3 regions of the Streptomyces kordofanensis genome follow, and region 2 is predicted to be linked to each of the others. Evidence: riboswitches for the same ligand, from Rfam matches in the RefSeq annotation. Region 2 holds a riboswitch; each other region holds the start of a gene.
The links. Region 2 has a riboswitch for cyclic di-AMP ahead of LUW75_RS15240 (LysM peptidoglycan-binding domain-containing protein). Riboswitches for the same ligand answer to the same signal wherever they lie in the genome.
Positions count from the first base shown of each region.

Region 1: it holds a riboswitch for cyclic di-AMP, as region 2 does, so the genes downstream of both, LUW75_RS22980 (transglycosylase SLT domain-containing protein) here and LUW75_RS15240 (LysM peptidoglycan-binding domain-containing protein) in region 2, are expected to answer to the same signal.
Region 3: it holds a riboswitch for cyclic di-AMP, as region 2 does, so the genes downstream of both, LUW75_RS04170 (M23 family metallopeptidase) here and LUW75_RS15240 (LysM peptidoglycan-binding domain-containing protein) in region 2, are expected to answer to the same signal.

Region 1 is NZ_CP094264.1:5,051,136-5,060,513, reverse strand. It holds gene LUW75_RS22995 (cytochrome P450) at 1-810, shown strand, start outside; gene LUW75_RS22990 (S1 family peptidase) at 1,391-2,314, shown strand; gene LUW75_RS22985 (SpoIIE family protein phosphatase) at 2,549-5,263, shown strand; partial or broken gene LUW75_RS22980 (transglycosylase SLT domain-containing protein) at 5,390-6,176, opposite strand; cyclic di-AMP (ydaO/yuaA leader) riboswitch at 6,181-6,331, opposite strand; gene LUW75_RS22975 (vanadium-dependent haloperoxidase) at 7,284-8,027, shown strand; gene LUW75_RS22970 (DUF2267 domain-containing protein) at 8,466-8,864, opposite strand; gene LUW75_RS22965 (DUF2267 domain-containing protein) at 8,924-9,319, opposite strand.
Region 2 is NZ_CP094264.1:3,313,516-3,322,893, reverse strand. It holds gene LUW75_RS15260 (Ppx/GppA phosphatase family protein) at 1-878, opposite strand, end outside; gene LUW75_RS15255 (DUF501 domain-containing protein) at 875-1,423, opposite strand; gene LUW75_RS15250 (FtsB family cell division protein) at 1,522-1,995, opposite strand; gene eno (phosphopyruvate hydratase) at 2,094-3,389, opposite strand; gene LUW75_RS15240 (LysM peptidoglycan-binding domain-containing protein) at 3,789-4,463, opposite strand; cyclic di-AMP (ydaO/yuaA leader) riboswitch at 4,467-4,634, opposite strand; partial or broken gene LUW75_RS24340 (transglycosylase family protein) at 4,895-5,912, opposite strand; gene LUW75_RS15225 (cytochrome P450 family protein) at 6,007-7,278, opposite strand; gene LUW75_RS15220 (PaeR7I family type II restriction endonuclease) at 7,525-8,250, opposite strand; gene LUW75_RS15215 (Eco57I restriction-modification methylase domain-containing protein) at 8,247-9,378, opposite strand, start outside.
Region 3 is NZ_CP094264.1:935,366-944,743, forward strand. It holds partial or broken gene LUW75_RS04160 (bifunctional acetate--CoA ligase family protein/GNAT family N-acetyltransferase) at 1-2,133, opposite strand, end outside; gene LUW75_RS04165 (HPr family phosphocarrier protein) at 2,219-2,500, shown strand; gene LUW75_RS04170 (M23 family metallopeptidase) at 2,708-3,478, opposite strand; cyclic di-AMP (ydaO/yuaA leader) riboswitch at 3,492-3,654, opposite strand; gene LUW75_RS04175 (M16 family metallopeptidase) at 3,849-5,216, opposite strand; gene LUW75_RS04180 (M16 family metallopeptidase) at 5,243-6,592, opposite strand; gene LUW75_RS04185 (DNA gyrase/topoisomerase IV subunit A) at 6,779-9,232, shown strand; gene LUW75_RS04190 (CobW family GTP-binding protein) at 9,281-9,378, opposite strand, start outside.

The sequences.
Region 1 (9,378 bases), 1.7 Mb from region 2:
GACGGGCCGCCGGCGGACCTGATCGCACGTGTGCTGGGACCGTTCCCCACCACGGTGATCTGCGAGCTGATGGGTGTTCCGGAAGCCGACCGGGAGCGGATGAGCGGCTGGGTGGAGGAGATCCTCTTCCCGGCGAACGGCGCGGCGGCGACCGGCCGCGCCAAGGACGAGATGTACGCGTGGTTCGCCCGGGAGATCGCCGCGCGCACGGCGGACCCCGGCGACGGGGAGGACATCCTGTCCCTGCTGGGCGCGGCCGTCGCGGCGGGCGACATCAGCGCCGAGGAGGCGGTCGGGCTGGTGGGGCCGGTGCAGATCGGCGGGGAGGCGGTCACCAACAACTGCGGCAACATGCTGTACCTGCTGCTGACCCGGGACCGGCTGCGGGAGCGGCTGCGGGAGGAGCCGGAGGTGCGGCCGCGCGCCCTGGACGAGCTGCTGCGGTACATCCCGCACCGCTCGTCGGTGGGGCTGGCCCGGATCGCGCTGGAGGACGTGGAGCTGCGGGGCGTGCGGATCGCGGCGGGCGACGCGGTGTACGTGTCGTACCTGGCGGCCAACCGCGACCCGGAGGTGTTCCCCGACCCGGAGCGGATCGACTTCGACCGCTCCCCCAACCCGCACGTGTCGTTCGGGCACGGACCGCACTTCTGCACGGGGGCGCTGCTCGCCCGGATGGAGATCGAGCTGCTCGTGGAGATGTTCCTGGACCGGCTGCCCGAGGTGCGGCTCGCGGTGCCCGCCGAGGAGGTCCCGTGGCGGCGCAGCGCGCTCATCCGCGGCCCGGAGGCGCTGCCCATCGCCTGGTGACGGTCTATCCGGTTGCCCGGTTCCGCACACCGGACGTCCAGAGGCGATATCAAGACACCTGGCGTACGGGACGAACGAGAGCGACCTCCGCATAAGGGGTCGGCGTCCGACCGGCCGCCCCGAGGGGTCCGCCGCTCCGGACCGCAGGCTTCCCCGTCCCACCGGCGGGGAACCGGCGGGACGGCCGTGCCCGCCGGGAGTACCCCGGCGGAACATGCGGTGACGGGCCGCCCGTCCGGTGCTGAGCAGCATGAACGACCAACCCGCCCGCCGTCCGCACGCCCCGCGCGGCCCTCGCGGGCGAGGGCGCCGCCCCTCGGGCGGCGGACGGCCCCCCGGTCGTGCGGCAGCACCGGACCCCGTCGGCGCACCCTCGCGGAACCGGCCGTCCGGCGGGTTTTCCGGGGGTCTTGCAGAGTGGCCGAAAGACGGCCTTGCGGGGGAGGTGAACCGGACGCAAGTATTCCCGGCACCACAACTTGTCAGGCACATGTCGACGACCGGAGATCGCCGGTCCGTCGGCGCGGCCTGCCGGGCCCGCCCACCCAACGGGCTCGTGAATCCCCCACCGGAGGACGCAGTGAACTTCAAGCGCTTCACTCCCCGCAACGGCCTCGCGAGAGGCGCGCGCCTGACCGCCGTCGCCGCCGCTCTGGTCACCGCCACCGCGCTTGCCGCTCCGAGCGCCGGGGCGCAGGCCCCCGACGTCACCCGCGCGAGCGTCGCCGAGCTGGCCCAGGTCAGCAAGGCCGTGCTCGACGCCGACGTGGCGGGCACCGCCTGGTACACCGACGCCAAGTCCGGCAAGCTGGTCATCACCGCCGACTCCACCGTCTCGGCCGCCGAGATCGCCAAGCTGAAGAAGGCGGCGGGCGACAAGGCCGGCGCCGTGGAGGTCAAGCGCGCCCCGGGCAAGCTCAACAAGCTCATCGCGGGCGGCCAGGCCATCTACGGCAACAACGGCGGCCGCTGCTCCCTCGGCTTCAACGTCCGCACCAGCGGCGGCACCCCCTACGTCCTGACGGCGGGCCACTGCACCGAGGGCACCAGCACCTGGTACACCAACTCGTCGAAGACCGCCGCGCTCGGCCGCACGGCCGCCTCCAGCTTCCCGAACAACGACTACGGCGTGATCACCCACGCCAACCCGTCGGCGGCGGACGGCCGGGTCTACCTGTACAACGGCACGTACCGTGACATCACCGGCGCCGCCAACGCCTACGTCGGCCAGACCGTCCAGCGCAGCGGCTCCACCACGGGTCTGCACAGCGGCCGCGTCACCGGCCTCAACGCCACGGCCAACTACGGCAACGGCGACGTCGTCTACGGCCTCATCCAGACCACCGTCTGCGCCGAGCCCGGCGACAGCGGCGGCGCGATGTTCGCCGGCTCCACCGCCCTCGGCCTCACCTCCGGCGGCAGCGGCGACTGCCGCTCGGGTGGCGTCACGTTCTTCCAGCCCGTCACCGAGGCGCTGAGCGCGTACGGCCTGAGCATCATCTGATCCCGTCTCCACCCAGACCGGTGGTCCGCCTCGTGCGGGCCACCGGTCCGTGCGTTCCGGCCCCGGCGGCGGCCCCCTTCCGGGCGCGGGGCGGCGTCCCGCCCGGCCCCCGCGCCCGGAAGGGGGTCCGCCCCCGGACGGCGCCCCGGCCCCCTCGCCGGACCCGCCGCCCCGGGCGGGGCGGCGGTGTGCGCGCGGTCGCCGGGAGAACACGGCCGGTGTTAGAAATGGTGCATGAGGGGCAAGAGCGGCCGTCTCGGACGGTCCGGGCGCTGGAGGCGGCTCCCAGGCGCGCGCAGCGCCGCAGGACAGGTGCTCCTCCTCCAGGTCGTGATGGCCCTGGCTCTGATCGTCGCCGCGGTGACGGCCCTGTCGTACCAGGCCCGGTACGACAGCGAACGCGACGCGCGGAACCGGTCGCGCGCGGCGGCCGAGTCCTTCGCGGACGCCCCCGGCACCCTCGCCGCGCTCCGGTCGGCCGATCCGGCGAAGGCCCTCCAGCGGCACACGGTGGACGCCCGGCGCGGCGCGGGCGTGGACTTCGTCGCGGTCCTGACCCCGGAGGGCGTCCGGATCGCGGACAGCGACCCGGGCCTGGTCGGCACCCGCGCCGAGGACACGGGGCAGGCGGCCCGGGGCCGGGCGGTCACGGAGCTCTTCGAGGGCGGCCCGCACGACGCCGCGCGGACCGTCGTCCCCGTGACGGACGACCGGGGCGCGGTCGTGGGCCTGGTGAGCGCCGGGGTGTCGGTCGATCACGTCGGCGAGGCCGCCGCCCGGCAGCTGCCGCTGATCCTCGGCACGGGCGCCGGCGCGCTGGTCCTGGCGACGGCCAGCGCGGCCCTGGTGAGCAGGCGGCTGCGCCGCCAGACACGCGGCCTCGGCCCGGCCGAGATGACCCGGATGTACGAACACCACGACGCGGTGCTGCACGCGGTGCGGGAGGGGGTGCTGATCGTCGGAGGCGACGGCCGGCTCACCCTCGCCAACGACGAGGCCCGCCGCCTGCTCGACCTGCCCGCCGACGCCGAGGGCCGCCACGTCACCGACCTGGGCCTGGCCGGCGACACCTCCGAGCTGCTCGCGTCGGGCCGTCCGGTCACCGACGAGGTGCACCTCGCGGGCGACCGCCTGCTCGCGGTCAACACCCGGCCGACCGACCCGTACGGCGGTCCGTCCGGCACCGTCGCCACGCTCCGCGACACCACCGAGTTGCGGGCCGTGACGGGCGTGGCCGCGGTGGCGCGGGAGCGGTTGACGCTGCTGTACGAGGCCGGCGTGCGGATCGGGACGACGCTGGACGTCGCACGGACGGCGCAGGAGCTGTCGGAGGTCGCGGTCCCCCGGTTCGCGGACTTCGTGACGGTCGAGCTGCCGGACCCGGTGCTGCGGGGGGAGGAGCCCACGGAGGCCCGCACCGTGATGCGCCGCGCCGCCGTCAGCGGCGTGCGGGACGACCACCCGCTCCAGCCGGTCGGCGACCTGATCCGGTTCGACGTGCCGACGACGCCGATGGCCGCGGCGCTGGCACGCGGGAAGGCGGTGCTGGAGGCGGACCTGACCGTGGCGCACGGCTGGCGGGAGCAGGACCCGGCGGGCGCCGACGTGGCCCTCGCGTACGGCATCCGCTCGCTGGTGACCGTGCCGCTCCAGGCGCGCGGGGTCGTCCTGGGGATGGCCAACTTCTGGCGCTCGGCGCCCTCCGGGCGGTTCGACGAGGAGGACCTGGCCTTCGCGGAGGAGCTGGCGGCGCGGGCGGCGGTCGCCGTCGACAACGCGCGCCGGTACACGCGGGAGCACGCCATGGCGGTGACGCTCCAGCGGAGCCTGCTGCCCCGGGTGCTGCCCGAGCAGGACGCGCTGGAGACGGCGCACCGCTACCTCCCGGCGCAGGCCGGGGTGGGCGGCGACTGGTTCGACGTGATCCCGCTGTCCGGCGCGCGGGTCGCGCTCGTCGTCGGGGACGTGGTGGGGCACGGCCTGCACGCGGCGGCGACGATGGGCCGGCTGCGCACGGCGGTGCACAACTTCTCCGCGCTCGACCTGCCGCCGGACGAGCTGCTGGGCCACCTCGACGAGCTGGTGTCCCGGATCGACGAGGAGGAGGCGGAGGACGCCGGTTCCGGAATCACCGGGGCGACCTGCCTGTACGCCATCTACGACCCGGTGACGGGCGGCTGCTGCATGGCGTCGGCGGGCCACTTCGCACCGGCCGTGGTACGCCCCGACGGGTCGGTGGGCTTCCCCGACCTGCCCGTGTTCCCCCCGCTGGGCCTGGGGGGCGGCCCGTTCGAGACGTGCGAGGTGTTCCTCCCCGAGGACAGCCGTCTGGTGCTGTACACGGACGGGTTGATCGAGCACCGGGAGCGGGACCTCGACGCGGGGCTGCGGATGCTGCGCGAGGCGCTCACCGGAGCGCCGGGGCGGACACCGGAGGAGATCTGCCGCGCGGTGTTCGACGCGATGCTGCCGCCGCACCGCCGCGACGACATCGCCCTGCTGGTGGCCCGCACCCGGCTGCTGCCGCGGGACCGCGTGGCCGAGTGGGACGTGCCGCCCGACCCGTCGGCGGTGGCGCCGGTGCGGGCGGCGTGCGGGCGGCAGCTGGAGCGGTGGGGGCTCGGGGAGATCGGGTTCACCACCGAGCTGGTGCTCAGCGAACTGATCACCAACGCGATCCGGTACGGCTCCGCACCGATCCACGTGCGGATGCTGCGCGACCGGAACCTGATCTGCGAGGTCTCGGACGCCAGCAGCACCTCCCCGCACCTGCGGCGGGCGGCCACCACGGACGAGGGCGGCCGCGGCCTGTTCCTCGTGTCGCAGCTGGCGGGCCGGTGGGGCACCCGGTACACGCCGGGCGGCAAGGTGATGTGGACGGAGCAGCCGCCGACGGGCGGGGCGGCGGCTCCGGAGGTGCCGCCGCTCTTCGACGACCCGGAGTGGTGACGCCCCGGTGACGGGCCGCCGTTCCCCCGCGGAGGTGCCGCGCCCCTCTCCCCACCCGGCCTCCCGGCCGGGGCGGACGGGCCGCGCTCCTTCCGGGCACCGGCGGACGGTGCCCGGAAGGAGCGGTCAGTACGGGCCGTTGACGTTGTCGATGGAGCCGTACCGGTCGGCGGCGTAGTTGCACGCGGCGGTGATGTTGGCGACCGGGTCGAACGGGTCCGAGGAGGTACCCGGCACGTGGTAGGCGCGGAACGTGGGGTCGATGACCTGGAGGAGGCCCTTCGAGGGCGTCCCGGCGGCGGCGTTCGAATCCCAGCCGTTGATCGCGAGGGGATTTCCGGAGGACTCGCGCATGATGTTGCGGTGAATTCCCTCGTACGTCCCCGGAATTCCGTGCCGGGCCATGACGTCGAGCGATTCCCTGATCCAGCCGTCGAGGTCGTCGGTGTACGACTTCGCCGCGGCGGGGGGCGACGGCGGCACGGGCCGCGGAGCGGTCGGCGCGGGCCGGCGCGGAGCGCTTCGCGGCGGTCTTCCCCGCGGCCGGCGCCTCGGCTCCGACGGTGAGCCTCAGACCCGGCCGGATGAGTGACGGGTCGTCACCGACGACCTTCCTGTTGTCCCGGTACAGCTTCTTCCAGCCGCCCCTCACGGAGTGTTCGCGGGCGACGCCGGAGAGGGTGTCGCCCGCGGCCACCGTGTGCGTCACGGGCTTGGCGGCCTCGGCGGCGGCTGCCGAAGCGGCGGCGGGCTTCGCCGCGACGACCGCGGCGGGCGCCGCGCCGGGCGCGGCGGAGGCGGTGACGGTGCCGGTCAGGGGCAGGGCGAGGGCCGCCCCGCCGGTACCCGCGACGGCGAGTCCGCGGCTGAGTCGACTGCTCCTGGGACGGCGGTGCTTACCCTGAGGGGGCATGGGGCGTTCCTCTCCGGCGCCTGCGAGGTGAGCTGTCGGGTTCGGGCGGGAGATGCCCGGCCGCGGTCGCCCGCGACTTCACCCCTAGCCGTTCCGGACGCCGGATCGGCGGCTTACCTGGTTCCCCCGCTCCTGCCGGACGCGGATATGTGAGTTCCGGGGTCCGGAAGGCGGCAGGATTCGGCGTTCCCTCCGGAATGACGGTGACCGTAAACGAAACCCGCCGGGTGGAACAAGACCCGGAATTCTCTTCGGTGATCCATTGCGGACCCGTGGGACGGTGAATTCCGCTTGACGGTGCGAAGTACGGGGAATTCCGCCTCCCGTCGCCGTGACCGACGTCACGGGCCGCGCCCCTCCCGCGGACTCCGCACCGCCTTCCCGAACGCCGCAAATGAGTAATATTTCAGCAATTGCCTTTATTCGCACTAAACGGGCACCGGCCCTTCGGCCGGATCCGTTCGGGTGGCCGGGGCGGCCGGGGCGGCGAGGGCGCTTGCGCCGCCCGCCGGGACGTCGAAAGTAGGGAAAAACCATCTAAACAGGGGAGAAACATGCAAAAGACACAGACGAGACCGTCACCACGCCGGACCCTCGCGGCCGCGGCCGCGTTGCTGGGACTGACGGCGGTCGCGGCGGTCCCCGCGCCGACGGTGCGGGCGCCGCGCTCCTCCCCTGCCGCCGCCTCCGGCTCCGTCATCGCCGACTGGGCGCGGCTGACGGCGGACATCATCGACCCCGGGGGCCGCCTGACCCCGCCGGAGGAGGCGGTCTGGCACGCCTTCGTCTCGGCGGGCATGTACAACGCGGTGGTCGGGATCGAGGGCCGGTACGAGCCGTACCGCTGGAACGCGCGGGGCCCCCGCGCCGCGTCGTCCACGGCGGCGGCGGCCGCCGCCGCCCACGGCGTGCTGCTGCACTACTTCCCGGAGACGGAGGACCGGTTGAGGGCCGCCTACGCCGACTCGCTCGCCGCGGTCCCCGACGGGCCGGCGGAGAGGGCCGGCGTGGCGTTCGGCCGTCGCGCGGCCGAACGCGTCATCGCACTGCGGAAGGACGACGGCCGCGGCGCCCCGGTCGCCTTCCCGGCGCCTCCCCGCCCCCGGGGTGTGGCGCCCCACGCCCCCCGGGCACCACCCCTTCACCGCCGCGTGGCTGGCGCGGCTGCGTCCGCTGCTCGTCGACCGCCCCGACCGGTTCCGCCCCGGCCCGCCGCCCGCGCTGACATCCGCCCGGTACGCCGCCGACCTGAACGAGGTGAAGGCGTACGGCGCGAAGGACAGCCCGGTGCGGAGCCCTTCGCAGACCGACACGGCGCAGTTCTTCACCAAACTCGACCTGCAGGGCGCCCTCGCCGACCGCGCCGCCCGGGACGGCCTCGACCTGGTCGACACGGCCCGGCTGTTCGCCGCCGTGAACACCGTCCAGGCCGACGCCGTGATCGCCGCCTGGGACGCCAAGCTGCACTACGGCACCTGGCGGCCCGTCACCGCCATCCGCGAGGCCGACCACGACGGCAACCCGCTCACCGAGGCCGATCCCGGGTGGGAGCCGTTCCTCCAGACCCCCGCGCACCCCGACTACCTCAGCGGCCACACCACCACCGCCGGCGCCCTGACCCGGACGCTGACGCTGTTGTCCGGCGACTCCCACCTCGACCTGCGCATCACCTCGGTCCTCGCCGGGAAGACCCGGTACTACGACTCCGCCCGCGCCTACAACCGCGACTGCGTGGGCGCCCGCACCTGGGCGGGCATCCACACCCGCACGGCGAACACGGTCGGCACCCGCACGGGCGAGCGGGTGGCCGCTTGGGCGCTCGCCCGCAACTTCCGCCCGCTGGACGACTGACCGCCGGGCGGGACGTCCCGCCCGGCGAGGCCCCGGAGCACGCCGCCGAACGCGCCCCGGCGGCCCCGGCGGCCCCAGGGGTCCCGCGAGTCCCGACAGAAAACGGCCCGGACGGCGCTCCCGCGCCGACGCGGCGCACGCCGGGCGTCCGGGCTCACCGGCGGGCCCGCCGGGGCGGCGGCGCCGGTCGGCGCGGCCCGGGGGCGGGTCGGGCGGCGAGGCCCTGGAGTCCGGTGGGATGGATCCGGTGGGGCGGACCCGGTGGGTGGTCACACGGCGCCGGGTCCGCGCCCGGCCCCGCCTTCCCGCTCCCGCTTCTCCCGCCCGCCGCCCCGCGCCGTGCGCCCGCGGTGGCGGTCCCGCGTACGCACGGCGCCCCCAGCACCTCCTTCGCCTCCCACCGGACGTCCCGCGCGGGAGACGGGCGGTGACGGACCGTCAGGCGGCGGGGGCCAGTTCGGCCAGACCGAACAGGAGCGCGTAGCCGCGGGGCAGGCCGGCGAGGATCCGCCGGGTGAGGGCGTCGCCCGCCTCGTCGGCGACGACGGTCAGGACCGTGGAGGTGGCCCAGCGGGCCTCGGCGGGGGTGAACGGCGCGAGGGCGCGGGCGACGCGGTCGACGAACCCGGGCGCGGTGACGGGCTCCGTGACCGGGACCTGGGCGGCGAGCAGGGCGCCGGCCTCGGCGGGCAGGACCCGTACCAGTTCGCAGCGTTCGTCGCCGACGACGTGGCCGCCCAGTACGGTCAGCACGGCTCGCAGGACGCGTTCCGCCTCCGCGTCGGAGTCGTAGCGGCCGGCGGTGCGGATGCGGTCCACGAGTTCCTGCCACGTCATGCTGGAAAGCCTTTCCTCCCCGGTCGCGCCCGCGGGCGACCGCGTGTCGTCGGTGGTGGTCAGGCCGCCCGCGGGCGGCCGAAGAGAAGGTCGTACCCCGGAGGGAGCTGCAGCAGGACGCGGCGCGTGAGGTCCTCGCCCGCCGCGTCGGCGACGACGCTCAGCACGGCGCCGACGTCCCACTTGGCGGTCTCCTCGGTGGCTCCCTCGATCCACGCCGCGGTGGCGCGGGTGAAACGCTCCGGGGAGAGGGGTTCGGCGGCCTGGAGGGGGTTGAGGAGGATCACCTCGAAGGTCTCCGGAAGTCCGGCGGCCAGTTCGGCCCGCACCTCACCCACCAGGTGCGCGCCGAGCAGCGCCAGGACGACCCTGGCGGCGCGCTCCGCCTCGTGCGGCGACGCGTACTCGCCGCGCTCCCGGACGGAGTCCAGGAACGACTCCCATCTCATCCGCATCGCACGCCCCTTCCGGCCTGCGGACGGGGGCGGGGCACCGCCCCCGTCCGCGCTGTGAG
Region 2 (9,378 bases):
TGTTCGCTCACCACGACCTCGGAGGCGCCGACGTACTCCATGATCTCGCGCAGGACCAGGGCGCCGGAGACGATGACGTCGACCCGGCCCGGATGCATGACGGGGATCGCGGCGCGTTCGTCGTGGGTCATCGCCAGCAGCCGGGCGGTGACCTCGGCGACCCGCTCGTAGGGGATGCGGGAGCGGTGGATCACCGCCGAGTCGTACTCCCGCAGGCCCAGGGCGATCGCGGCGACCGTGGTGACGGAGCCGGCGAGGCCCACGAGGGTGCGCGCCCCGCGGACCGGGACGGTCTCCTCCGCCAGGGCGATCGCGGCGCGCACGTCGGCGCGGATCGCGGCGACCTCGTCCTCGGCGGGCGGGTCGTGGCGGACGTGGCGCTCCGTCAGGCGTACGCAGCCGATGTCCACCGACCGGGCCGCTTCGACGTGCCCGGCGCCGACGACGAACTCCGTCGAGCCGCCGCCGATGTCCACGACCAGGTACTCGTCGTTCCCGGCCAGCTCCCTCGTCGCCCCGACGAAGGAGAACTCGGCCTCCCGGGCGCCGGTGACGACCTCCGGCTCGACGCCCAGGACGTCCAGGACGCCCCGCACGAAGTCGTCGCGGTTCTCGGCGTCGCGGGACGCGGAGGTCGCCACGAAGCGGACCCTCTCGGCGCCCAGCTCCCGGATGACGGCCGCGTACTCGCGGCACGCCGCGAACGTCCGCTCCAGCGCCTCCGGGGCCAGCCGGCCCGTGCGGTCCACGCCCTGGCCGAGGCGGACGACGGTCATCCGCCGGTCCAGGTCGACGAGGGTACCCGTGTCGGGGTCGACGTCCGCCACGAGGAGGCGGATGGAGTTCGTGCCGCAGTCGACGGCCGCCACCCGGGTCACCGTGCGCCCCCGTCCCCGGCCCCGCCGCCGCACCCGGTGCTCACGCAGGGCCCCTTCGCCCACCACTCGGGGAGCATCGCCAGCGCCTCGTCGCCCAGCGGGTTCACGCCCGGCCCGGCGACCAGGGAGTGGGCGACCAGGACGTGCAGGCACTTCACGCGGTCCGGCATGCCGCCGGCGCTGGGGAACCCGACCAGGACCTCGATGGCGTCGCGGCGCGCGACGTAGTCCTCGTGCGCGGCCCGGTAGGCGGCGGCCAGCTCGGGGTCGGCGGCGAGGCGCTCGGTCATCTCCCTCATGACGCCGTTCGCCTCCAGCGTGCCGATCGCGGAGTTCGCGCGGGGGCAGGTGAGGTAGTACGTCGTCGGGAACGGCGTCCCGTCGGGGAGCCGGGGGGCGGTCTCGACGACGTCGGGCTCGCCGCACGGGCAGCGGTGCGCGATGGCCCGCAGGCCGCGCGGCGGGCGGCCGAGCTGCTGCCTGAAGGCCGCGACGTCGGCCTCGGTCGGCTCGGTGCGGTCGGTCTGCGGAGGGGGCGTTTCCATGCCTGCCTTGATCCTGCTCGGTACTGGTGGGGCCCGGGGCCTTCGGCGGCCGCCGGCGGCTGTCGGTCCTGCTGGTGGTTGTCCCGGTACTGCTGTGACTACCGGTACTGCTGGTCGGCGCGGTCCACGCCGTCCCAGACGTTGGAGTACCAGGGCCGGCCGTTGCCGCCCTGGTCGGCGCGGTGCCGCCGCTCCGCCTCGGGGTCGTTCATGACGAAGGCGGTCTCGCCGGGCATCACGTAGTGGAGGTGCCGGCGCGCGAGCCGCTTGACGTACGCGTCGTCCTGGAGGCGGGCCTTCTCGTCGCGCAGCCGCTCGACGCGGGCGGCGGCCTCCTCGGCCAGTCGCTCCTGCTCGGCGATCTCGCCGCGCTGCGACACGTACTGGCGCATCGGGTAGGCGAGGACGACGACCATGGTGCAGACGACGAGGGCGAGGAAGGCGGCCCGCCCGGTGAGCCGGGAGCGGCGCGCCTGGCGGCGGCTCTGGGAGCGGTAGACGCGGGCGGCGGTCTGCTCGCCGAGCAGCCGCAGCCTCGTCGCGGTCGAGAACCGGTCCCGGTCCTGGCCCATCGGCTCGCCCCTCCTCACGTACGACGTCCCCGGACACGGTACGGGACCGCGACCGGGGACGTACGCAACCGGGGGCGACGGGGCGCAGCCCCGCGCGCTCAGCCGTTCGCGGGGCGGAACCGCGGGAACGCGCTGCGGCCGGCGTACACCGCGGCGTCGTCGAGGATCTCCTCGATGCGCAGCAGCTGGTTGTACTTGGCGACGCGCTCGGAGCGGGCCGGGGCGCCGGTCTTGATCTGGCCGCAGTTGGTGGCGACGGCCAGGTCGGCGATGGTGACGTCCTCGGTCTCGCCGGAGCGGTGGGACATCATGCACTTGAAGCCGTTGCGCTGGGCCAGCTCGACGGCGTCCAGGGTCTCCGTGAGGGAGCCGATCTGGTTCACCTTGACCAGCAGGGCGTTGGCGGCGCCCTCCTCGATGCCGCGGGCGAGGCGCTCGGGGTTGGTGACGAACAGGTCGTCGCCGACGAGCTGGACCTTCGAGCCGAGCCGCTCGGTGATGGCCTTCCAGCCGTCCCAGTCGTCCTCGAACAGCGGGTCCTCGATGGAGACCAGCGGGTACGAGGCGACGAGCTCCTCGTAGTACGAGGTCATCTCGGCGGCCGTGCGGGACCTGCCCTCGAACTGGTACGCGCCGTCCTTGTGGAACTCGGACGCGGCGACGTCCAGGGCGAGCGCGACGTCCCGGCCCGGGGTGTAGCCGGCCTGCCTGATCGCCTCCATGATGAGGTCGAGGGCGGCGCGGTTGGAGTCCAGGTCCGGTGCGAAGCCGCCCTCGTCGCCGAGGCCGGTGGACAGGCCCTTGTCCTTCAGGACCTTCTTCAGGGTGTGGTAGACCTCGGTGCCCCAGCGCAGGGCCTCGGAGAAGGACTCCGCGCCCACGGGCGCGATCATGAACTCCTGGATGTCCACGTTGGAGTCGGCGTGCGAGCCGCCGTTCAGGATGTTCATCATCGGCACCGGGAGCAGGTGCGCGTTCGGGCCGCCCAGGTAGCGGAAGAGCGGCAGGTCGGACGCCTCGGAGGCGGCGTGCGCCACGGCGAGGGAGACGCCGAGGATGGCGTTGGCGCCGAGGGAGGACTTGTCCGGGGTGGCGTCCAGGTCGAACATCGCCTGGTCGATCAGCCGCTGCTCGGTGGCGTCGTAGCCGACGAGCTCCGGGCCGATCTGCTCGATGACGGCGAGGACGGCCTTCTCGACACCCTTGCCGAGGTAGCGGTCCTTGTCGCCGTCGCGGAGCTCGAGGGCCTCGAACGCACCGGTGGAGGCACCGGACGGGACGGCAGCACGGCCGGTGCTGCCGTCGTCGAGGCCGACCTCGACCTCGACCGTGGGGTTGCCTCGGGAGTCGAGGATTTCCCGGGCTACGACGACGTCGATGGACGGCACGAGCATCTCCTTCTGGGATGTGACGCGTGGAGTGCGGGCTCTTTCGCCTTGCGGCAAGAGCCTAGCCGCCCCGGGGGCCGGCGCCCGCGACCGGCCGCCCGCCGGGGCGGCAAAGTGGTCGAAGTGGTCTTTTACGGGAGGAAAGCCCGCGCTTGCCGACGCGGGGCGGCCACCGCCCCGCCGGAGCGACGGCCGCCCCGCGCGCCCCGCTCCTCCCACCCCCGAGGGGGCGCCCGTCCGGGGACGGGCCGCCCGTACGGAGGACGGCCCCGTTCCCGCCGCCCGCCGGGACGTCCGCGCAGGGGAAGGCCCCGGCCCGCCGCGCACGGGGGACGCGCGGCGGACCGGGGCCGGCTCGCGGAGGGCCCGGCCGGGTGGTCCCCCGGCCGGCCCCCGCCGTACGGGTCAGCTCAGGTGGAGCCGCTGGCCCGGGTGGATGAGGTCGGCGTCGTCGACGATGTCGTCGTTCAGGTCGAACAGCTTCTTCCAGCCGCCCTTGACGTCCTCGGCCGCGGCGATGGAGCTGAGCGTGTCGCCGGTCTCGACCTCGTACTCGCCGTCGCCCTTCTCGACCTTCTCGCCGGCCGGGGTGGTGACGGTCCCGGACTCGGCCTTGGGCGCGGCCTCGGGGGCCGCCCGGGGTGCGGTGCGCTGCTCGCCGCGCGTGGCGGGCTGCTCGGCGGTGCGCTCGGCGCCGCCGCCGTACGGCGTGCCGGACAGGCCGACGCCGCAGACCGGCCAGGCGCCCTTGCCCTGGCCCGCGAGGACCTTCTCGGCGATCTCGATCTGCTGGGCCTTGCCGGCCCGGTCGGCGGTGGGGGCGTACTGCGTGCCGCCGTACGCGGCCCACGTGGAGGCCGAGAACTGCAGGCCGCCGTAGTAGCCGTTGCCGGTGTTGATGGACCAGTCGCCGCCGGACTCGCACTGCGCGACGCGGTCCCACTCGGCGGCGGTCGCGGCGCCGGCGGGCGCGGCGACCACCAGCGGGGCGGCGACGGCGACACCGGTGATGCCGGCGAACGCGGCGAGACGGACGGCCTTGGAGGGACGGCGGTGCTTGCCCTTGCCGGAATTGAGCATGGCGGATCTCCTCACCGACGCCTGCGAGGTGAGCTGTCGGGTTCGGGCCTGGTGAGTGCCCGGCCGCGCACTGGGCGCGGCTTCACCCCGAGCCGGTTCCGGTCGTCTTCCGACGGCCGGGTCCGGCGCCTACCTTGGTTCCCCCGCTCCTGCCTGCGGCGCTGGAAGCGTCGACTGTTCCCGTCGTCCGGCGGCAGGATTCGGCGTTACCGGTCGGACGGGGCCCGCGGTGGCGAGCGACAACGACGGTACGCACAGACCCACCCCGAGATCAAAAAGGGACATCCAGGTCAATCCATCCCTACATACCCACCCCTCAGGGGCGTTTGCGCAGGTAGGGGCGGAAACGGACGGACCGGACGGCGAGGGAGCGCGAGTTGGGGCGAAGAGACTCTTGTCTCATTTTCAGGAAACGGACATTCAGCCGGTAACTACCCCTCGTCCGCGCCCAGATCGAGGCTCTGGCCGGGGAGGATGAGGTCGGGGTCGGCGCCCACGACCTCGCGGTTCGCACCGTAGAGCGCCGGCCAGCCGCCGGGCACCTCGTGGGTGTCCGCGATGGCCGACAGGCTGTCGCCGGGCCGGACGGTGTACGTGCCGTCCGCGGCGAGGCCGTCCGCCGTGCGCGCCGCCCCGTCGCCCCGCGAGGCGTGCCCGTCGCCCCCGCGCCCGCCGACCGGGTCGCCGGGCCCCGCGGGTCCTGCGGCGGCGTCCGGGACGGTCGCGGCCCCCTCCTCGGCCGGCTCGCCGCGGTGCCTGCCCGTGCCGGCCGCGGGGCCGTCCGCGCCGTCGCGGGCCGCGGGCGCGTCGCCGGCGGGCGCGGACGCGTCGCCGGCGGGCGGCGCGGCCGGCGGGGCCGACGCCTCCGGGGCGGTCCGCGCCTCCCCCTGCGTCGCACCGGGAGCCGGGGCCGGGGAGCCCCCGGCGCCGGTGGCGGTGCCCGTGCGCCCGGCGGGCTCCCGCGGCGCCCCGGCGTCCGCCCCGGTGCTCGCGGCCGGGTCCGGCGCGGTGTCCGGGGCGGACCCGGTCGGACCGGCCCCGGCCGGGGCGGAGTCGACCGGGGCGGACTCGCCGCCGTCGGCCAGGCCCGCGATGGGCGCGCACGTCTCCCACGCGGCGGAGCCCCCGCGCGGCGAAGACCTTCTCCGCGACGGCGATCTGCTGGGCGCGGGTGGCGAGGTCGGCGCGCGGCGCGTACGCCGTGCCGCCGTACGCCTGCCAGGCCTCCTGCGAGAGCTGGAGGCCGCCGTAGTAGCCGTTGCCGAGGTCGGCGCTCCACATGCCGCCGGTCTCGCACTCGGCGACCCGGTCCCAGGTGGCGGCGTCGGCGGCGGACGCGGTGCCCGCGCCGAGCAGCGGCAGGGCGATCGCCGATCCGGTCACCCCCGCGGCGACGACGAGGGCGGGGGCCTGACGGGGTCGACGGTGTCGTCCGTTACCGGAGCGCATGCGTGGGACCTTTCGCGCGACTGCTGAGGTGACGGTGAACGTAGCGGCAGTCGAACGCCTGTCACAAGCCGGTGCACGCGATATCACGCGAAGATCACAGAGGTGACGGGGCGTCAGGAGGCTCCGGGGTGAACTCCACCGGGAGGGTGCGCAGCCCGCGCATGATGAGCCCGCCGCGCCACCGCAGTTCGTCCGGATCCACGGCGAGGCGCAGGTCGGGAAGCCGCCTCAGGAGGGTGGCCAGCGCGGTCCGTCCCTCCAGCCGGGCGAGCGGCGCGCCCAGGCAGTAGTGGATGCCGTGCCCGTACCCGAGGTGCTGGTTGTCCGACCGCCCCAGGTCCAGGGCGTCCGGGTCGTCGAACCGCTCCGGGTCCCGGTCGGCCGCCGCCAGCACGACGAGGACGGGGTCGCCCGGCTCGATCCGCCGCCCGCCGACGGTGAGCGGCTCCGTCGCGAAGCGCCAGGTCGCCAGCTCCACCGGCCCGTCGTACCGCAGCAGCTCCTCGACCCCCGTGGCCAGCAGGTCCGTCTCGCCGGCGGCCAGGGACGCCTGGAGCCGGGCGCGTTCGCCGGGGTTGCGCAGCAGCGCGTACGTGCCGTTGCCGATGAGGTTCACGGTCGTCTCGAAGCCCGCGAACAGCAGGATGAACGCCATCGCCGCGGCCTCGTTCCCGGTGAGGTGCTCGCCGTGGTCGGAGGCGCGGATGAGGCCGGAGATCAGGTCGTCCCCGGGGTCCTCCCGCTTCCGGTGGATCAGGTCGACGAGGTACGCCCGCATCCGCTTCACCGCCCGCGCCACGCCTCCGCGCGGCCCGCCGCCGTGCCGGATCATCTGCCCGGCCCAGTCCCGGAAGTCGTCCTGGTCCTCGGCGGGCACCCCGAGCATGTCGCAGATGGCGTAGATGGGGAGGGGGAAGGCGAACTCGTGGATGAGGTCGGCCTCCCCCCTCGCCGCGAAACCGTCGACCAGGCGGTCCGTCAGTTCCTGCACGCGCGGGGCGAACTCCGCGACCCGGCGCGGGGTGAACGCCTTCGACACCAGCCGCCGCAGCCGCGTGTGGTCCGGCGGGTCGATGTTGAGCAGGTGCGTCATCAGCTCGGCCTCGCGCTCCCCCGGGATGCCCGTCCGGCCCCGGGCGTGGGCGGGCTCGTCGTGGTGCGCGGGGTTCTTGCTGAGCCGCTGGTCGGCGAGGGCCTGCCGGGCGTCGGCGTACCGGGTGACCAGCCACGCCTCGACGCCGCTGGGCAGCCGGGTCCGGTGCACGGGCGCGTGCTCCCGCAGCCAGGCGTACGCCGGGTACGGATCGGTGGCGAACTCCCAGGTGAAGAGCTCGGGGGGCGCGGCGGGACCGTCGGCGGCGTTCACCCCCCGACGGTATCCGCCCGGCGCGGCGCGTGGCCCCGCGGGAGCCCGGACCGCCGCGTGCCCGGACCGCCGGTGCCGGCGGCTTCGCGCGTCCGGACGGGCAGAGCCGAGAAGCCGTTGCCTTTCCGAAATTACCGAGCCCGCACGCCCCACCCACGAAAGCATTCGCACCAGACTGGGCAGGATGACGACCGTTCACACCCGTGCCTGACAGCCGCGCGCCTCCGACGCCTCCCGGCGTCGCGTTCATCCGGGAATCCCGAGGTCCTTCAAGTACGTGAGGCGAGCGTTTATCGCCGCGGAGAAGTGGCGCCAGTCGAGGCTCTCGACCGGTTCGGTCGGCTTCGGGTCCTCGGCCGAGGACGTGACGTAGCACACGGCGTCGTGGAGCCGCTCGGCCATGAGCCTCTCGCAGAAGATCCCGAACCCGTCCTGATACGACGTCCCATGCCAGATTCCGTCCACAGGGAGGGCTCCCCTGGTCGTCTTGACCGGCCTCCGGGATTCCTCACCGTCCTGCATGACGAAGAAGTAGCCCAGCCAGGGCTTCTCCTTCGGGTACAGCTCGGCAAGGGCCGCTCGGCGCAAGTCCACGGCACTGCCCAGTGCCTCCTCGACCCGGTTGTTGTAGTTGTTGCCGTACGACGGCCCGCCCAGCGCCTTCAGTTCGAACGCCGCCACGAGGACGTCCTCGTGAACCACCACGAGATCCCACTGCTTCTGCGGCCGGTAGTAGCCGGGCAGTTCGAGACCCTGGGACTTGGTGACGCGAATGCCCGCAGATGGGTAGCCGGTGTCCAGGAAGAACTTCGCCAGGAGTGTCGCAATGGCGTCGAAGTGCTTGCCGCCTCGTACGGAACCCGCCGTGCCCGCCCCCACCGCGTTCTTGATCGCCGATTGCTCCCTTTGGAGTTCCTTGGCACCCCAGTACGCCGCGATGGCTGCCTCGAAGTCCTGCCGGGTGACCGTCAAGGTCCGTTCTCCTGGTCAGGCAGCTCGATAAGTCCGTACACGCGCAGAGCGGCCTCGGTGGCGGCCTCGACATCCCGCTTGTCGAAGGCTTCGGCGAGAGCGGCCCGGTCGTCCTCGCCGATCGTCCCCGGGTCGGGGACGCGGATCTTCCGGAGGTACTGGGCCTGGAAGCGGAGGGTGCCCCCGCGCATCTTGACCGCGTACGCCTCCACGAATGCCTCCGCGACCTTGGACAGCAGAAGGCCACCGAGTACGCGCATGTCCCAGACGTCCGAGACGATGAAGTACAGGTTGTGGTGAGGATACAAGCCACCTTCGTCGAGGACCGGATGGATCTTCAGCTTCATGTCCGGAAACAGCAGCTTCCGGCGGCGGGTGAGGTGGTGGTCGACTTTGTCGATCGTCTTGTACCAGCGCTGGGGCTGTCTGATCGCGACGTAGCGCTTGCGCAGGGTCTCGCCGTGCTTCTCGAAGTAGGCGGCGAGACGCGGGTACGCGCCGAGGTCGACCAGGTCACCGGTGGCCGTCCAGGGATTGACCAGGTACGTGCCGCCCCAGTCGATCGTGCCGCTGGTGGTGTCGCGGACCATGGCCATGGGGAGCAGGCGGTCCGCCTCGACCAGGCCTTTGTCCCTGGTAAGAAAAATTCTGTCCGCGCCTGTGGCGATGCCGATACCGATCCTCGTTCCGGTGCCGGCGTCCTCCAGGGGCCGGTACCGCTCGGTGAGGTCCTCCAAGACCGCGAGCCTGGCCGGCGACGCGGCCGGCCACGAGTCCTCCCCCGGGAACCAGTGGGGCATGCGGGCGGCCTGGTGGGAAGTCGCGGTGACCGTCGAGGATCCGCCCGCGAGGTACCAGTCGGCGAAGTCCCGCGCCTGTTCCGCTCCGAAGGTACGGTTCGTGTCCGCGGCGACCGCTGGCCCCTGAGGTCTGTTCGAGATGAGGGTGATCGCGGGGTAGGCCGAAACATGATCGTCGAAGGCGTCGACATCGTGCATCACGAGGGCGAGGTCCATGCTGAAGCGCTTGGCCACCAACTCCCTCAGCCGTCGGCCGTACTGGTTCCGCATCCAGCGGTCGGCGCAGACGAACCCCAGTCGGCCTCCTTGGTTGAGGCTCCGCAACGCC
Region 3 (9,378 bases), 2.4 Mb from region 2:
GCGGCCTCGCGGCGCCACTCGGCGTACCTGACGGCCTCGGCCAGCGCCCGCACGGCCCGCTCGGCGGCGGGGTAGGCGGGGATGCTCCCGCCGGCGGCGCCGGGGGGACCGTCGGCGGACGCCTCGGGGACCGGGCCAGCCCCCCGGCGGCGGAGCGGGCGGCGCACCGGACGGCGGGGCGGCGGCCGCGGCCCGCCCGCACGGCGGCCGGTCCGCCGTGCCCGGCGCCCGCGCGGTGCCGGCGGGACCGGCCGGGGGCTCCGGGGCGGGGGCCGTGCCGGTCGCGGCCGCCAGGGCGCCCAGCTCGACGTGGACGACCACGACCGGCTTCGCCGGGGCGCAGGCGCCGGCCGTGCGCAGGGCGTCCGCCAGCGCCTCGCCCTCACCGGCCGGTTCCACCGTCCCCTGCGGGCCGACCCACGGGATCGCGGTGACGACCACCGCGTCGCACGCGTCGTCGCGCAGGGCTCCGGCGAGCGCGGCCCGGAAGTCGTCGGGCGTGGCGGCGGTCGTCAGGTCGCGGGGCGGCAGCGGCCGCAGGCCCTCGGTGAGGCAGGCGTCGTACGCGAGGAGGCCCAGCGACTCGGAGTTGCCGAGGATCGCGACGCGCGGCCCGCGGGGCAGGGGCTGCCCGGCGAGCAGCAGGCCCGCGTCGACGAGCTCGGTGACCGTGTCGACGCGGATGACCCCGGCCTGGCGGAGCAGCGCGGACACCGTCGTGTGCGGGATGCGGGTGGTGGGCACCGCGTGGCCGGGGGGCGCGCTGCCGCTGTGCCGGGCGCCCTTGACGACGACGACCGGTTTGACGGCGGCGGTGCGGCGGGCGAGCCGGGTGAACTTGCGGGGGTTGCCGATCGACTCCAGGTAGAGCAGGGCCACGTCGGTGCCGGGGTCCTCGTACCAGTACTGGAGGATGTCGTTGCCGGAGACGTCGGCCCGGTTGCCGGCCGAGACGAAGGACGACACGCCGGCGCCGCGCCGGTGGAGTCCGGACAGGAGGGCGATGCCGATCGCGCCCGACTGGGTGAACAGCCCGATGCGCCCGGCGGTGGGCAGCCGCGGGGCGGGAGAGGCGTTGAGCCGTACGCCGTCCGCGGTGTTGATCACGCCGAAGGCGCCGGGGCCGATGACGCGCATCCCGTGGGAACGGGCCTGCCGCACCAGTTCCCGCTGGCGCTCCCGGCCGGCTGGGCCGCTCTCGGCGTAGCCTGCGGACAGGACGACGAGCCCGCGCACACCGTGCTCGCCGCAGTCCGCGACGGCTTCCGGGACGCGCTCGGCGGGCACGGCGACGACGGCCAGGTCGACGGGCTCGCCGATCTCGCCGACGGAGCGGTACGCGGGGACGCCGTCCAAGGCGGTCCGCCCCTCGGGCAGGGCGTGGTTCACGGCGTACGCGCGGCCCGTGAACCCGGCGTCGACGAGACCGCGCAGGACGGTGCGGCCGACGCCGCCGGGGGCGCGGCCCGCGCCGACGACGGCGACGGAGCCGGGGGTGAGGAGCCGCTGCACGGACCGGGCCTCGGCGCGCTGCTCGCGGGCGCGCTGGACGGCGAGGGATCGGTCGGTGGGCTCCAGGTCGAGGTGGAGGCGGACGGCACCGTCCCCGAAGCTGCGCCTCTGGGTGTACCCGGCGTCCGTGAAGACCTTGATCATCCTGGTGTTGGCGGGCAGCACCTCCGCGGCGAACCGCCGGATGCCGCGCTCGCGGGCGACGGCGGCGATGTGCTCCAGCAGGACGGAGGCGACGCCGCGGCCCTGGTGGGCGTCCTGGACGAGGAAGGCCACCTCGGCCTCGTCGGCGGGGGCGCCGGCGGGGCGGCCCGCGGCGTCGATCCGGTCGTAGCGGACGGTCGCGATGAACTCACCGCCGACCGTCGCGGCCAGACCCACCCGGTCCACGTGGTCGTGGTGGGTGAAATGGTGCACGTCCCTGGCGGAGAGCCGAGGATAAGGTGCGAAGAACCGGTAGTACTTCGACTCGTCTGAGACCTGCCCGTAAAAGCTGACCAGGCGCTCGGCGTCGTCCGCGGTGATCGGCCTGATCCGCGCGGTGCCGCCGTCGCGCAGCACCACGTCGGCCTCCCAGTGGTCGGGGTACGGGTGCGCCGACTGGTCGGACGGGTTCGGCATGGGCCCAGGGTACGGCGCCGTCCCGGTACTCCGCCGGGCGTGAGAGTCTGGTCTAGACAACTACTAGCACGTGAAGGGCAACACCATGGCTGAGCGCCGCGTCAACGTCGGTTGGGCCGAGGGTCTGCACGCCCGCCCCGCCTCCATCTTCGTCCGCGCCGCCACGGCCTCCGGCGTCCCCGTGACGATCGCCAGGGCCGGCGGCGCCCCGGTCAACGCCGCGTCGGTGCTCGCCGTGCTCGGCCTGGGCGCGCGGGGCGGCGAGGAGATCGTCCTCGCCTCCGAGGCCGAGGACGCGGACGCGGTGCTGGACCGCCTGGCGAAGCTGGTCGCCGAGGGTCTCGAGGAGCTCCCCGAGACCGTCTGACCGCGGCTCCGCTCCCCCGGCCCGGCGGAGCGGCGCCTCGCGGATCGGGGGCGCCGCTCCGCCGCGCCCGCGCGAGGCACCGCTCCCGGGGCGCCCCGGGGTTCCGGGGCCGGCGGGCGGCGGGCGGCGCGGGAGGCTCCGGCCCGGTGGCGCGGGAGGCCCCGCTCCGGCGGCCGGCCGGGCGGGGCCTCGGTGGAGCGGTGCGGGTCAGACGCTGACGCCGCGCGCCCGGAGGTAGGAGACCGGGTCGATGTCGGAGCCGTACTCGCTGGAAGTGCGGGCCTCGAAGTGCAGGTGGGGGCCCGTGGAGTTGCCGGTCGAGCCGGAGACGCCGATCTGCTGGCCCGGCATGACCGTCTGGCCGACGGAGACACCGACCGAGGCGAGGTGGGCGTACTGCGTGTAGGTGCCGTCCTGCATGCGGATCACCACGTTGTTGCCGTAGGCGCCGCCCCAGCCGGCCTCGACGACCGTGCCCAGGCCCACGGAGACGACGGTGGAGCCGTACGGGGCGTGGAAGTCGACGCCCGAGTGGCTGCCGGAGGACCACAGCGAGCCGCCCACCCGGTAGGCGGTGGAGACGTACGAGCCGGCCACCGGGAGCTGGAAGGAGTCGAGGCGCTTACGCTCGGCCTCGCGGTCGGCGCGCTCCTGGGCATCGCGGGCGGCCCGGAAGCGGACCTCGGCCTGGCGCTCGGCGGCCGCCTCGGCCTCCGCCTGGCGCTCGGCCGCCTCGGCGGCCAGCTCCTGCGCGGCGGCCTGGTCCTCGACCTCGTCGGCCAGCTCGTAACCGGTGATGGCCTGGTTGAGGCCGGTGTCCTCCAGGGAGGCGTGCTCCGCGTCGGCGGCGAACGCCGGGGAGGCCAGGGTGCCGATGACGCCGGAGGTGGCGAGGGCGGCGGCGCCCGCGGCCTGGGCACTCCTGCGGCTCATGCGGCTCGGGGCACGGTGCTTCCCGGTGGAACGGGTGAACGCCATGGAGTGGACGTGTCCTTTCCTTCCCTCTCGCCTACCGGGTTAGCTGACGGGTTCGGAGCAGGAAGGTCTCCTACGGACCCCTCCGCACGGTGGCGAAGGCGCCCGATTCACCCCAGGGGACGTGGGTCCCCGGCTCCCCGGGCTCGCGCCTGACGGGGATTCGGCGATCGCTGCCCGGTGCCGCGGGTGCGGCGGGTACACGGGCGGACAGCGGCTAAGACGCTAAGCGGCTGATCTTTCGATCACCAAACGAATGCGGCTTTTTGTAGCGCACGCCACAGAGCAGAAACCCAGCCTCTCCAATAAAACGGGCATAACCGCGCGAGAGCGGAACCCCGGCCTCCGAGAGGCCGGGGTTCCGCTCCGTCAGTCAGCCGGCGACCACGGTCACTTCGCCGACGCCCAGCGCCTCCACCGGCGCCTTGATCCGGGCCGCGTCCCCCACGAGGACGGTGACCAGGCGGTCCGGCGGGAAGGCGTTGACGACGGCCGCCGTCGCCTCCACCGTGCCCGTGGAGTCCAGGCGCCGGTACAGCCGTGCCTGGAAGTCGTCCGGCAGGTGCTGCTCGACCTGCTCGGCGAGGGTGTCGGCGACGGACGCCGCGGTCTCGTACCTGAGCGGGGCCACGCCGACCAGGTTGTGCACGGCGGCGTCGCGTTCGGCGTCGGTGAGCCCTTCCGCCGCGAGGGTGCGCAGCACCTTCCACAGGTCGTCCAGCGCGGGACCGGTGTTGGGCGTGTCGACGGAGCCGCTGATGGCGAGCATCGCCGCGCCCGTGCCGTCGGGCAGGGACCGCAGGACCTGCCCGAAGGCCCGCACGCCGTACGTGTAGCCCTTCTCCTCGCGCAGGACGCGGTCGAGACGGGAGGTGAGCGTGCCGCCCAGGCAGTACGTGCCGACGACCTGCGCGGGCCACACGCTGTCGTGCCGGTCGGGCCCGACGCGGCCGATGAGCAGCTGCGTCTGCACGGCGCCCGGCCGGTCCACGATGACGACGCGTCCGGTGTCGTCGGCCGTGACGGGGGACGCGGCGCGCGGGCGGGGCGCGTCGCCGGTCCACTCGCCGAGCGTGTCGCGGAGGAGCGCGTCGAGGTCGACGCCGGTCAGGTCGCCGACCACGACCGCGGTGGCCGACGCGGGACGGACGTGGGCCTCGTAGAAGGCCCGTACGGCCGCGGCGTCGATCCGGGCGACGGTCTCCTCCGTGCCCTGACGGGGCCGGGACACGCGCGAGGAGGCCGGGAACAGCTCGGCGGAGAGCTGCTTGGCCGCGCGGCGGCCCGGGTTGGCCGTCTCGTGCGGGATCTCGTCGAGCCGGTTGCGGACGAGGCGGCCGACCTCGTCGTCGGAGAAGGCCGGTGCCCGCAGCGCGTCGGAGAGCAGGCCGAGGGCCTTGTGCAGCCGGGACGCGGGCACTTCCAGGGAGACCCGCACGGCGGGGTGGTCCGCGTGCGCGTTCAGGGTGGCGCCGCACCGCTCCAGCTCGGCGGCGAACTCCTCGGCGGTGTGCTTGTCGGTGCCCTCGGACAGGGCGCGCGCCATGATGGTGGCGACGCCGTCGAGGCCCTCGGGCTCGGCCTCCAGCGGGGCTTCGAGGACGATCTCGACGGCGACGACCCGCTGACCGGGACGGTGGCAGCGCAGCACCGTGAGGCCGTTGCCGAGCCGGCCGCGCTCGGGTGCCGGGAAGGCCCACACGCGCGGCGTGCCCGGCTCCGGCCGCGGGTGGAACTCCATGGTGGTCAGAGACACGGCAGCGTCGCTCACTGGTCCGCCCCCTCTTCCTCGTCGCTGTCGGTCCGGTCGCCGTCGTCGGCCTTGGTGGGTTCGTAGACGAGGACGGCGCGGTTGTCCGGGCGCAGCCGCCGGGCGGCGACCTCGCGCACCTCGTCGGCGGTGACGTCCAGGATCCGCTGGACGGCGGTGAGGGCGAGCTGCGGGTCGCCGAAGAGGACGGCGAAGCGGCACAGCTCGTCGGCGCGGCCCGCGACCGTGCCCAGCCGGTCCAGCCACTCGCGCTCCAGCTGGGCCTGGGCGCGCTCCATCTCCTCGGCGGTGGGGCCCTCGGCGGCGAACCGGGCCAGCTCCTCGTCGACGGCGGCCTCGATGTCGGGCACCTCCACGCCGGCGGAGGCCTTCACGTCCAGCCAGGCCAGCGAGGGCGCCCCGGCCAGCCGCAGCAGCCCGAGGCTGGCGGCGACGGCGGTGCGGTCGCGCCGGACCAGGCGGTTGTGCAGCCGGGACGACTCGCCGCCGCCGAGGACGGTCAGGGCGACGTCGGCGGCGTCGCACGCGCGCGTGCCGTCGGACGGGAGGCGGTAGGCGGCCATCAGCGCGCGGGCCGGGACGTCCTCCTCGACGACCTCGCGGAGCTGCTCGCCGATGACGTCCGGGAGCGTCCCGTCCCGCGGCGCGGGCTTGCCGTCGTGGGGCGGGATGGAGCCGAAGTACTTCTCGACCCAGGCGAGCGTCTGCTCGGGGTCGATGTCGCCGACGACGGACAGGACGGCGTTGTTCGGGGCGTAGTACGTGCGGAAGAAGTCCCGGGCGTCCTCCAGCGTGGCCGCGTCCAGGTCCGCCATGGAGCCGATCGGCGTGTGGTGGTAGGGGTGCCCGTCCGGGAAGGCGAGGGCGGTCAGCCTCTCGAACGCCGTGCCGTACGGCATGTTGTCGTAGCGCTGGCGGCGCTCGTTCTTGACGACGTCCCGCTGGTTCTCCATCGACTCGTCGTCGAGGGCGGTGAGCAGGGACCCCATGCGGTCGGCCTCCAGCCAGAGGGCGAGCTCCAGCTGGTGGGCGGGCATGGTCTCGAAGTAGTTGGTGCGCTCGAAGCTCGTGGTGCCGTTGAGGGAGCCGCCGGCGCCCTGCACCAGCTCGAAGTGGCCGTTCCCCTCGACCTGCGCGGAGCCCTGGAACATCAGGTGCTCGAAGAGGTGGGCGAGGCCGGTTCGGCCCTTGACCTCGTGGCGGGAGCCGACGTCGTACCAGAGGCACACCGCGGCGACCGGGGCCAGGTGGTCCTCCGAGAGCACCACGCGCAGGCCGTTGGCCAGCCGGTGCTCGGTCGCTGTCAGGCCGCCGGAGCCGGCCTCGGCCGTGGCCGTGTGACCCATGGGCATGTACGTCCCTTCGATCGCTTCGTGAAAACTGTTGCCACTGTATGCAAGCGCACCGGCGCCCTGCGAAGTTCCCGACAACCTGCGGCGTCCCTCTTCCGGGTCGCGGTCGGTCCTGTCAGTGGGACGGTCCACAATGGTCGGCGTCAGATCAACCCTGTTGGTGAAGGAGCCGCAGCAGCGATGGCCCGCCGCAGCACTAAGACCGCGCCGCCCGACGACTTCGAGGAGCGGATCCTCGACATCGACGTCGTCGACGAGATGCAGGGCTCCTTCCTCGAGTACGCGTACTCGGTGATCTACTCCCGCGCCCTGCCCGACGCGCGGGACGGCCTGAAACCGGTGCACCGCCGGATCGTCTACCAGATGAACGAGATGGGCCTGCGCCCCGAGCGCGGGTTCGTCAAGTGCGCCCGCGTCGTCGGCGAGGTGATGGGCAAGCTCCACCCGCACGGCGACGCCTCGATCTACGACGCGCTGGTGCGCATGGCGCAGCCCTTCTCGATGCGCCTTCCGCTGGTCGACGGCCACGGCAACTTCGGCTCGCTCGGCAACGACGACCCGCCGGCCGCCATGCGGTACACGGAGTGCCGGATGGCCGACGCGACGTCCCTGATGACGGAGTCGATCGACGAGGACACCGTCGACTTCGTGCCCAACTACGACGGGCAGGAGCGCGAGCCCGCCGCCCTCCCCGCCGCCTTCCCGAACCTGCTGGTGAACGGCGCCTCGGGCATCGCGGTCGGCATGGCCACCAACATGCCCCCGCACAACCTGGGCGAGGTGATCGCGGCCGCCCGGCACCTGATCAGGCACCCGGGCGCCGACCTCGAGACGCTCATGCGGTTCGTCCCCGGGCCGGACCTGCCGACCGGCGGCAGGATCGTCGGACTGTCCGGGATCAGGGACGCCTACGAGTCCGGCCGCGGCACGTTCAAAATCCGTGCGACGGCGACGGTGGAGAACGTGACGGCGCGCCGCAAGGGCCTGGTCGTCACGGAGCTGCCGTTCGCGGTCGGGCCCGAGAAGGTCATCGCCAAGATCAAGGACCTGGTCGGCGCGAAGAAGCTCCAGGGCATCGCGGACGTCAAGGACCTCACGGACCGGGAGCACGGGCTGCGCCTGGTCATCGAGGTCAAGAACGGCTTCGTGCCCGAGGCGGTGCTGGAGCAGCTGTACAGGCTGACGCCGATGGAGGAGTCCTTCGGCATCAACAACGTGGCGCTGGTCGACGGCCAGCCGGTCACGCTGGGCCTGAAGGAGCTGCTGGAGGTCTACCTCGACCACCGCTTCGAGGTGGTCCGGCGGCGCAGCGAGTTCCGGCGCGGCAGGAAGCGGGATCGGCTGCACCTGGTGGAGGGCCTGCTGGTGGCCCTCGTCGACATCGACGAGGTGATCCGGCTGATCCGGTCGAGTGAGAACTCCGCGCAGGCCAGGGAGCGGCTGATCGAGCGGTTCTCGCTGAGCGACGTCCAGACCCAGTACATCCTGGACACCCCGCTGCGGCGGCTCACCAAGTTCGACCGGCTGGAGCTGGAGGGCGAGCGGGACCGCCTCAGCAGCGAGATCGAGGCGCTGACGAGGATCCTGGACTCCGACGCCGAGCTGCGCCGCCTCGTGTCGTCCGAGCTGGCCGCGGTGGCGAAGAAGTTCGGCACCGAGCGGCGCACGGTGCTGCTGGAGTCGGCCGGTTCCGCGGCCGCCGCGGTGCCGCTGGAGGTCGCCGACGACCCGTGCCGGGTGCTGCTGTCCTCGACGGGGCTGCTGGCCCGTACGGCGGGCGGCGAGCCGCTGCCGGAGAGCGGCGGCAAGCGCGTCAAACACGACGTGATCGTGTCGGCGGTGGCGGCGACCCAGCGCGGCACGGTCGGCGCGGTCACGTCCGCGGGGCGGCTGCTGCGCGTCCCGGTGATCGACCTGCCGCAGCTGCCGGACACGGCGTCGGCGCCGAACCTCTCGGGCGGGGCGCCCCTGTCGGAGTTCCTGACGCTGGAGAAGGACGAGAGGGTCGTCTGCCTGACGACGCTCGACGAGTCGTCGCCGGGTCTCGCGCTGGGCACGCTGCAGGGCGTGGTGAAGCGGGTGGTGCCCGACTACCCGGCCAACAAGGACGAGCTGGAGGTGATCACGCTGAAGGAGGGCGACCGGATCGTCGGCGCGGCGGAGCTGCGGACGGGCGAGGAGGACCTGGTCTTCATCACGTCCGACGCCCAGCTGCTGCGTTATCCGGCCTCCCAGGTGCGGCCGCAGGGCCGCCCGGCGGGCGGTGTGGCGGGCGTCAAGCTGGCGGCGGGCGCCGAGGTGGTCTCGTTCACCGCCGTCGATCCGGCGTCCGACGCGGTCGTGTTCACGGTCGCGGGCGCCACGGGCCAGCTGGACGCCTCGGTCGGTACGTCGGCGAAGCTGACGCCCTTCGACCAGTACCCCCGCAAGGGCCGGGCCACGGGAGGGGTGCGCTGCCACCGGTTCCTGAAGGGCGAGGACGTGCTGGTGCTGGCCTGGGCGGGCGGCGCGCCGGCCGTGGCGGCCCAGAGGAACGGCATGCCGGTCGAGCTGCCGGACCCGGACCCGCGCCGGGACGGGTCGGGAACGCCGCTGGTCAAGCCGGTGGCGGCGCTGGCGGGCCCGCCCGCGTGACCGCCGGGGCGTGACGGGCGGGCGCGCCGGTGGGCGTGCCGCCGCGCGTCAGGCGCGGTCGGCCGCTCCACCGTACGCGCCGGTGCCGTACGGGTCGCTGCCGTACGCCGCCGTTCCGTGGCCGGGGGCCGGTTCGGCCTCCGGCG